DNA from 2 places in the Arthrobacter jinronghuae genome. Region 1 is predicted to be linked to the other one. Evidence: riboswitches for the same ligand, from Rfam matches in the RefSeq annotation. Region 1 holds a riboswitch; the other holds the start of a gene.

Region 1 (4,185 bases):
ACGGCGGAATTGACGGCGGTGCGGCCGGCAAGCTGCTCGAATCCGATCTTTCGACGGCGTCGGCAGTGGTCATCGGCCCCGGCCTGGACGACGCCGAGCAGGCTGCGGCGCTCTTGCGGTCAGTGGTTCCGCTGCTCGGGGAAAAGACCCAGGTGGTACTGGACGCCTTTGCCCTCGGCGTGCTGCCCGGGCTGCCGGAACTTTACGACACCCTGGCCGGCCGGCTGGTCCTGACCCCGAATGGTGCCGAAATCCTGCGCCTCCTCGAGGACGAGGATGCAGACGAAGACTCCCTGGACCTGCCGAAAGCCTCCAAGGAGGTGGCACGGAAATACTCGGCGGTGGTCAGCGCGCACAACGTCATTACCGCGCCTGACGGAAGGAGCTGGGAAGTGCCGGCAGGGAACTCGGGCCTGGGTACTTCCGGGTCCGGGGATGTCCTCGCCGGTGCGGTGGGCGGATTCCTTGCCCGCGGTGCGACGCCGGAACAGGCAGCGTGCTGGGGCACGTATCTGCACGCGGTGAGCGGGGACCGGCTCTCCGCCTCGCGGGGCCCGCTCAGCTTCCTGGCACGGGAACTGCTCGAGGCCATGCCTCCGGTGATCGCGGAGTTGAGCTAGCGAGGGGCTGTATCCCGGCAGAACGGCCCATATCCTGAGGTAATGACAGCGAACGAATACCGGACCGGTCCGTCGGGGCGCCCTGCGGCCCAAATCCCGTGGCTTTCCTACCGTTTCACTCGCCGTGACGCGGTGGCAGCTGGCTTCTACGTAGTGTTCCTGCTGGTCCTGAGCTTTGCGCCCGGACTCGTTATGCCTGTCCTGGTGATGCTGGTTCCGGATCCGGTTGCAGCCGCCTATGTCCTGAACCTGGCGTTTTACGGGGTTGCCGGTCTGCTGGCCTTCCTGGCGGCCCGGCCGTACGTGGTGCGGGAAACGAAGATCCTAGCCACCCGGCCGGTGCTGTCCCTTTCCCTGATTCCCGCCGGCGTCATCGCCATGCTCATTGCCACCATGATCGGGGCGCTGCTGAGCGGGCAGGTCGAAACGGCGGTAAACCAGGAAGCCGTAGAGGGATTCGTGGGGTCCGTGTCGCCCTGGCTGGTGGTACCGCTGCTGGTGGTGCTGGCACCGTTTGTCGAGGAGTACATTTTCCGGCACCTGCTGATCGGCAAACTCAGCCGGTACTGGAATCTCTGGGGCTGCTGCATCCTGTCGGTCCTGTTGTTCGCCTCCATCCACATTGTGGGCAAGGAATCCCTGTCCCTCCCGGTCCTGATGCCTTACCTGGCGATGGGTGTCACTCTTGTCGGCATCTACGTCTGGGCCGGAAACAACTTCATGCTTTCCTACGGTGTGCACGCCGCGAAAAACCTGCTGGGTGTCATCCTCATCTACAGCGTGCCGCCGGAGCTGCTGCAGCAGTAGCTACCGTGCCGTGAGGTGCCTACAGGGCCTGCCCGGCCCCGGAATCCGCACGGATCCCGGGGCAGAACCAACGGCTAGGAGCCGGCTTTTTCGATCCGCTCAGTTTCCGGTGCCCGCACCAGGGAGCCGTTGCATGGAACCACCCGCTCCGGCCGGGCCAAGTAGAAAAAAGAGCTCCGGGCATCGGAATCGAATCCGCCCGGCACCATGAGGGTGGAATAGCGCTGGCACCACTGCGGGGTGTCGACGGCGGCCTCAAGCGCGGTGGCCACGGCCCGAACATTGTGGAACCACATCAGCTGCTGGGTGCCTTCGGACACCAGGTAGATGAGGTCCAGCTGCGGATCGGCCGTGACTTCGACGTCCGACCACTGCTCCCAGCCTTCGAGCCGGCGTCGGTGGATCCAATGGATGTTGTGGCCCGGGGCGAAGCCGCTGCAGTTGCTGAGGCCGGATTTGCTGACACTGGAAATGCTCACAGTGGGTTCCTTTACAGGTTGTCCTTGCCTGCAACGGACGAAGCAGGCCGCTTCGTCATCCGAACCACCCGCCGAACAGTGGGGTTGGTGTGGGGCCAGTCGGAGCTTTTGTGCCCGGGGAACCGGGCGGAGGCCACATCTCGTGAAGCTGAAAACTACTCTAGCGGAGGCCACTGACATTTCGACAGGGGACCGTTTTCGGAGCCCTGGTGGACGTTTGGCGGCGGGCGCGTAAGGCAGACGCCGAATCTATGGCTCGCGAGGAGCGTCTTCTTAAGTTAGGGGAACGGTTCATCGTCGCCGTCGCCGTCGGTGACCAGGAGCAGATTTGGGAAGCAGCGGAAAAGAAGATCCAGGCGCTGCGCGCGATAGCTGATGCCGACACGTCGCGGGCGGAGGCGGGCAAAGGGTGGGTGCGTCTGGTCCCTGCTGAAGCCATTAATCCCCGGGAGCATAGTGTGGCTGGTACTTCCAGGTACAAACTGCTTTCAACGCTGAATCCGGTGTACCCGCTCGAAGGGTAGTGGCAGCTAGTCCTTTCCGAACATGAGGCCTAAGCCCACGCCGCCGAGGTAGCCCGCTAGTGGCTGACCTTTGGCATCCGTCGACGGCCCCCACGAAGGAGTCCACATCATGTCCAGCCCCAAGCCTCAGGTTCTGGTGGGTGTCGTTATCGGGAATACCGCTGCCGCGGTGGTTGAGGAAGCGGCAGCGTTCGCCGAACATTTCGGAGCGGATTTGGTTTGTGCCAATGTAGACGACTCCACTGAGAGGGTCGAGGAACGGCCCGACGGCTCGGTGGTGTCGGTACCCATCGACCCGGACCGGCCCTTTGAAAAGACCGAGGTTTTTGATCCCGGGCTGCGTGCAGAGATCGCGGGAATCTTAGACCCGCGGCCCGTGAAATGGTCTGTCCGTGCGCTGGCGGGTGGTCCGGGGCAGGAGCTTGCCCGGCTGGCCGACGAGCTGGACGCGGTCATGATTGTCGTCGGCACGCGCGAATCCGGTGTCCGGGGTGAAGTTGAAAAGTTTCTCAACGGCTCCGTTGCGGTGCATCTCGCCCACCACCAACGCCGTCCGGTTGTGATGGTCCCGCTACACCCGGTCATCGACGATGCCGACCTACCGTGGAAAAGGGAGGAATAGGCTGGCCGAATGAGCAATGTCACGGGCCACTCTGTACCGGAGGATGGCAGAACTGGACGCCCGAGAATGGGTGGGTAGCGCTGAAGCCTAGCGGAGCCAGCAGGCCCCGGACCTGCCGTTCCCCCCTCCTGTGCCTTGGTCATCCCCGCCGCCGGAAGGGCTGGCGGGAGACGGTGTGACCTGGCTGAGACGCTCCCCGCCACTGTGGGGCTGGACGAAGGTGCGCTGGGAGCCAAACCCGCCACCGGAGGGGCTGGAGGAAGGCGGCTTTAATATTCCCCGCGAGCTCTGCGAGCGGGGAATTTCGTTGCCGCCGTTCCAGCCCCGCAGGGGGCGGACCCGGCGGACCGGGCGGACCCGACGGACCCCGCGAACCGCGGACCCAGCGGACCCGGCCCAGGGACGAGACTTACCGCCAGCCGGCCCCCGGCGCCACAAGCTTCACGATGCTCTCCAGCAGATGCGCGTTGTACTCCACGCCCAGCTGGTTCGGCACGGTCACGAGGACGGTGTCGGCTTCCTGCACCGCGGCGTCCGCGGCCAATTCCGCAGCAATAACGTCGGGTTCACCGATGTAGCTCTTGCCGAACCGAGCTAAGCCGCCGTCGAGGTGGCCCACCTGGTCCCGTCCTTCGGCCTGTGCCCGCAGCCCGAAGTAGTGCCGGTCCTGCCCGGTCACCAGCGGAATGATGCTGCGGCTGACGGACACCCGCGGGGTGCCCTGATGTCCGGCGTCGGCCCACGCCTTCCGGTACACCGCGATCTGCTCGGCCTGGAGCTGGTCGAACGGAACCCCCGTGTCCTCGGTCAGGAGCGTGGAGCTCATCAGGTTCATGCCCTGCTCGCCGGTCCACTTGGCGGTGGCCCGGGTCCCGGACCCCCACCAGATCCGCTCCGGCAATCCGGGGGACAGCGGGTCAATGGCCATGGCGCCGGTGCTGCCGGTCATCGCCGGATCAGCCTGTGCCACTCCGGCGCCGGCAATGGCGGCTCGGAACACTTCGGTGTGCTGCCGGGCCATCTCGGCGTCGGAGGAATCCGGGCCGGGAACGTAGCCGAAGGACTCGTAACCGCGCAGGGCAGGCTCGGGGGATCCCCGGCTGATGCCGAGCTGCAGCCTGCCGCCGCTGATC
Region 2 (4,185 bases), 690 kb from region 1:
GCCACGGCGTGGTGCTCGGCAACCCAAAAGCGCCGGTACCCCAGCCGGTCTGCGGATTCGGCACGTTCAAGCACGGCACTAAGCGCATCCGACTCGGGAAATCCTTCGCGGGAGTTTGCGCGGTCAAGGATTGAGACGGGAACACTGAGGCTTGGCATACCCATGCCAACCCCCTGCCTGCTTAGGGAATTCCGGACCGGTCGCGCAAATCGTTCCGTCATGCAGGCCCACAAGCATGTAATGCGGGCAAAAGCATCCGTTTTGCCTGTGATCTTAGGCACTCAGGGATGGCAACCTTCCTTGTCTCCGGCGGATTCTTTCGGATTTGGCTGCTTGACCACCTGCCGAGGGTGGGAATATTAAACTCGTGAGCCATACCCCCAGTACCTCAGGCGTAAAAGAAGCGCGTAAAACCTTCTTCGGCCATCCCCGGATGTTGGCCAACCTCTTCAGCGTTGAGCTGTGGGAGCGATTCTCCTTCTACGGCATGCAGGGCATCCTGCTGTACTACATGTACTACAGCACCACCGACGGCGGCCTCGGCATCGACGAAGCCATTGCCGTCTCCCTGGTCGGCGCCTATGGCGGTGGCGTGTACCTCTCCACCATCCTCGGTGCATGGCTGGCGGACCGCGTCTTCGGCGCCGAACGAGTGCTGTTCTACGCTGCCGCACTGGTCATGCTCGGCCACATTTCCCTGGCTGTCCTGCCGGGCGCCGTCGGACTGGCCGCCGGCCTGATCCTGATCGCCCTGGGCTCCGGCGGTGTGAAGGCCAACGCGACATCGCTCGTCGGCACCCTGTACGACGAAAAGGACCAGCGGCGCGACGCCGGCTTCTCCATCTTCTACATGGGCATCAACATCGGCGCCCTGATCGGCCCGATCCTGACCGGCCTCGCCTGGACCGAATACGGGTTCCACTACGGCTTCGGCCTGGCCGCCATCGGCATGGCCATCGGCCTGGTGCAGTACGGGGTGACCCGGAAGAACCTGCCCGAATCCGCGCACGAGGTAGCCAACCCGCTGCCGAAGCAGCAGTACATGAAGATCAGCCTCATCGCGGCTGCCGCCTTGGTTGTCATCGTGCTGGCCGTTGTCTTCGAGCTGCTGACCGCCAAGAACCTTGCGGTGGTTATGGCGATCCTCGCCATCGTGGCCTCCGTCGCGTACTTCGTGATCATCCTCAGCAGCAAGAAGGTGAACCAGGTGGAACGCCGCCGGGTGTACTCCTTCATGCCGCTCTTTATTGCCAGTGCTGCTTTCTGGGCCTTGTTCCAGCAGCAGTTCACGGTGGTGGCAATGTACGCGGACAGCTCGCTGAACCGCACCATCTTCGGCTGGGAAATGCCGCCGAGCTGGGTGCAGTCCATCAACCCGGTCTTCATCATCATCTTCGCAGCCGTCTTCGCCGGCGTCTGGACCAAGATGGGCGACCGCCAGCCGTCCTCCCCGCTGAAGTTCGCCATGGGCCTGGCCGTCATGGGCCTCGCCTTCCTGGCCTTCATTCCGTTCTCGGGCGGCGCACCGAACAGCACCCCGCTGCTGGCCATGGCCGGGATCCTGCTGCTGTTCACGTTCGCTGAACTGTTCCTGTCCCCGATCGGCCTGTCCGTGGCAACCAAGCTGGCCCCGGAAGTCTTCCGGACCCAGATGGTGGCGCTGTTCTTCCTGTCCGTCTCCCTGGGCACCACCCTGGCGGGCTGGCTGGCCCAGTTCTACGACCCGGCAACCGAAGTCAGCTACTTCACCTTCAGCGGCGTTACCGCGATCATCCTGGGCATTGCCCTGGCTGCGGCCACACCGTCGATCAAGAAGCTCATGGGCGGCGTGCGCTAGCAGGCGGGCACCAAGCGCTTCAACCAGGACGGCGGCACCGGAACTCTCCGGTGCCGCCGTCCTTTTTATGTTGCGTCATTTGCTTGGCGGCGCCCCGCCGGCATGGCTAGGATGGGTGCCAGCTTCAGGAGACACGGCCGCCAAGCTCCGACTTGGCCGTGCACCAACCCCATGCTTCGCGGGTGGTTCGGATGACGAAGCGGCCTGCACCGCCTCTTGGGCATCCGGTGCGGGCAAGAGCACCGATTCCTAAAGGATCACTGCCATGCGCAAAAGCACTGACCGCATTTTGACCACCCACGCCGGTTCCCTCCCCCGGACCCCTGAACTGATCGCCGCGAACGCGGCCCGTGAAACCGACCCCGCGGATACCGGGGGCTACGCGGAACTGCTGCAGGCTGCCGTCGCTGACCTGGTGCGGCGCCAGCGCCAGGCAGGCATCGATATCCCGAACGACGGCGAATACGGGCATGCGATGTCCGCGAACGTCGACTACGGGGCCTGGTGGTCCTATTCGTTCGCGCGGCTTGGCGGCCTGAGTGTTGCCGAGACCGGGATCTGGGACATGGAACCGCACCGCTCGGAGCCGGGCAATGTTGTCCTCACCAGTTTCGGTGACCGCCGGGACCGTCAGCGCTTCTCCGATGCCTACACCGACCCGACCTCCGGTATCACCACCGGGGCGCAGAAGGTCTTCCCCAAGGTCACGGGTCCGGTGGAGTACACCGGGTACGACGCCGTGGCCAGCGACATTGCCAACCTCAAGTCCGGGTTGGCCGCGGCAGGTTTGTCCGAAGGTTTCCTCGCCTCGCTCTCCCCCGGTTCCTGTTCGCGGATTGCCAACGAGTACTACGCCACGGAGGAGGAGTTCATCTACGCCTGCGCGGATGCCATGCGGGAGGAATATCTTGCCATCGTGGACGCCGGGCTGATCGTCCAGATCGATGATCCGTCCATTGCGGAGAACTGGGACCAGATCAACCCCGAACCTTCGGTGGCCGACTACCTCAAGTTCACGCAGATCCGCGTCGAGGCCCTGAACTACGCCCTGCGCGGGCTGCCTGAGGAACAGATCCGCTTCCACCTGTGCTGGGGTTCCTGGCACGGGCCGCACACTACGGACATCGAGTTCCGCCACCTGGTGGACACCCTGCTGCAGATTAACGCCGGGGGCTACAGCTTCGAGGCAGGCAACGTGCGGCATGAGCACGAGTGGCGGGTCTGGGAAGATACCAAGCTGCCGGACGGGAAGGTTCTCATTCCCGGCGTGGTCTCCCACGCCACCAACGTGGTGGAACATCCGGAACTGGTGGCGGACCGGATCGAGCGCTTTGCCCGACTGGTGGGGCGGGAAAACGTTATTGCGTCCACCGACTGCGGGCTGGGCGGCCGGGTGCACCCGCAGATCGCGGCGGCGAAGCTGGAGACCCTGGGAGAAGGCGCCCGGCTGGCCAGCAGCCGGCTCTGGTAGGCCAGGGAACAGGTGGATAGAGTGGCATCGTAAGGGTACTTACGGTGTAACTAAACGCAGAGGAGGCCATCGTGGCTGACAAGAATGCGAAGGATCCCAAGACGGAATCCACGAACCCGATCGAGAACGCCGTGGAGAACCTGATGTCGACCTCGAAGGAAGTCCCTGACGGAAGCGGCAGCCAGGACCACTCCGACCCGCGGACCGAGGTGCACTCAAGCCTCGCGCAGGGCCTGAACTCTGACAACGGGAACTTCAAGGAAAAGAAGGGCTGACCGGCGGGCAGGCGTGCGTCTGCCGCCGGCGCCGTTTCTTTGGCATGCTTAGGGGTATGTCTAATCGTGCCGGCCAGCGTGCCGAACCTTCCGACCTTGTAGATCTCACTGCCCTTCTGGACGCCTATTACGACGTCGTACCGGATCCTTCCAATGTCGCCCAGCGAGTAGTGTTCGGCACCTCCGGGCACCGGGGATCCTCCCTCAACGGGGCGTTCAATGAGCAGCACATCGCCGCGATCACCCAGGCCATCGTTGAATACCGCACGTCTGCGGGAATCACCGGACCGCTGTTCATGGGCAAGGACACGCATGCGCTGTCCGAACCGGCACAGAACACCGCGCTGGAGGTCCTGGCCGCCAACGGCGTGAATGTGCTCATTGATGCACGCAACGGGTTCACCCCCACCCCGGCCGTGAGCCATGCCATTCTGGTGCACAATTCCACGCGCACGGAACAGGCTGACGGCATTGTGGTCACCCCTTCGCACAATCCCCCGGCAGACGGCGGCTTCAAGTACAACCCGCCCACGGGCGGACCCGCCGGATCGGACATCACCAACTGGATTGCCGACCGCGCCAACCAGCTGTTGGAGAACGGC

What was found. A riboswitch is a leader RNA that binds a small molecule or an ion and turns the genes downstream of it on or off. The one in region 1 is predicted to bind S-adenosylmethionine.
Region 2: another riboswitch for S-adenosylmethionine. It lies ahead of N2K98_RS00355 (cobalamin-independent methionine synthase II family protein); the one in region 1 lies ahead of N2K98_RS14180 (hypothetical protein).

The regions. Positions count from the first base shown of each region.
Region 1 is NZ_CP104263.1:3,019,450-3,023,634, reverse strand. It holds gene N2K98_RS14190 (NAD(P)H-hydrate dehydratase) at 1-620, shown strand, start outside; gene N2K98_RS14185 (CPBP family intramembrane glutamic endopeptidase) at 663-1,427, shown strand; gene N2K98_RS14180 (hypothetical protein) at 1,502-1,906, opposite strand; SAM riboswitch class IV at 1,922-2,054, opposite strand; gene N2K98_RS14175 (hypothetical protein) at 2,158-2,430, shown strand; gene N2K98_RS14170 (universal stress protein) at 2,540-3,052, shown strand; gene N2K98_RS14165 (LLM class flavin-dependent oxidoreductase) at 3,462-4,185, opposite strand, start outside.
Region 2 is NZ_CP104263.1:72,330-76,514, reverse strand. It holds gene N2K98_RS00365 (MsnO8 family LLM class oxidoreductase) at 1-164, opposite strand, end outside; gene N2K98_RS00360 (peptide MFS transporter) at 368-1,837, shown strand; SAM riboswitch class IV at 1,960-2,083, shown strand; gene N2K98_RS00355 (cobalamin-independent methionine synthase II family protein) at 2,103-3,308, shown strand; gene N2K98_RS00350 (hypothetical protein) at 3,380-3,583, shown strand; gene pgm (phosphoglucomutase (alpha-D-glucose-1,6-bisphosphate-dependent)) at 3,640-4,185, shown strand, end outside.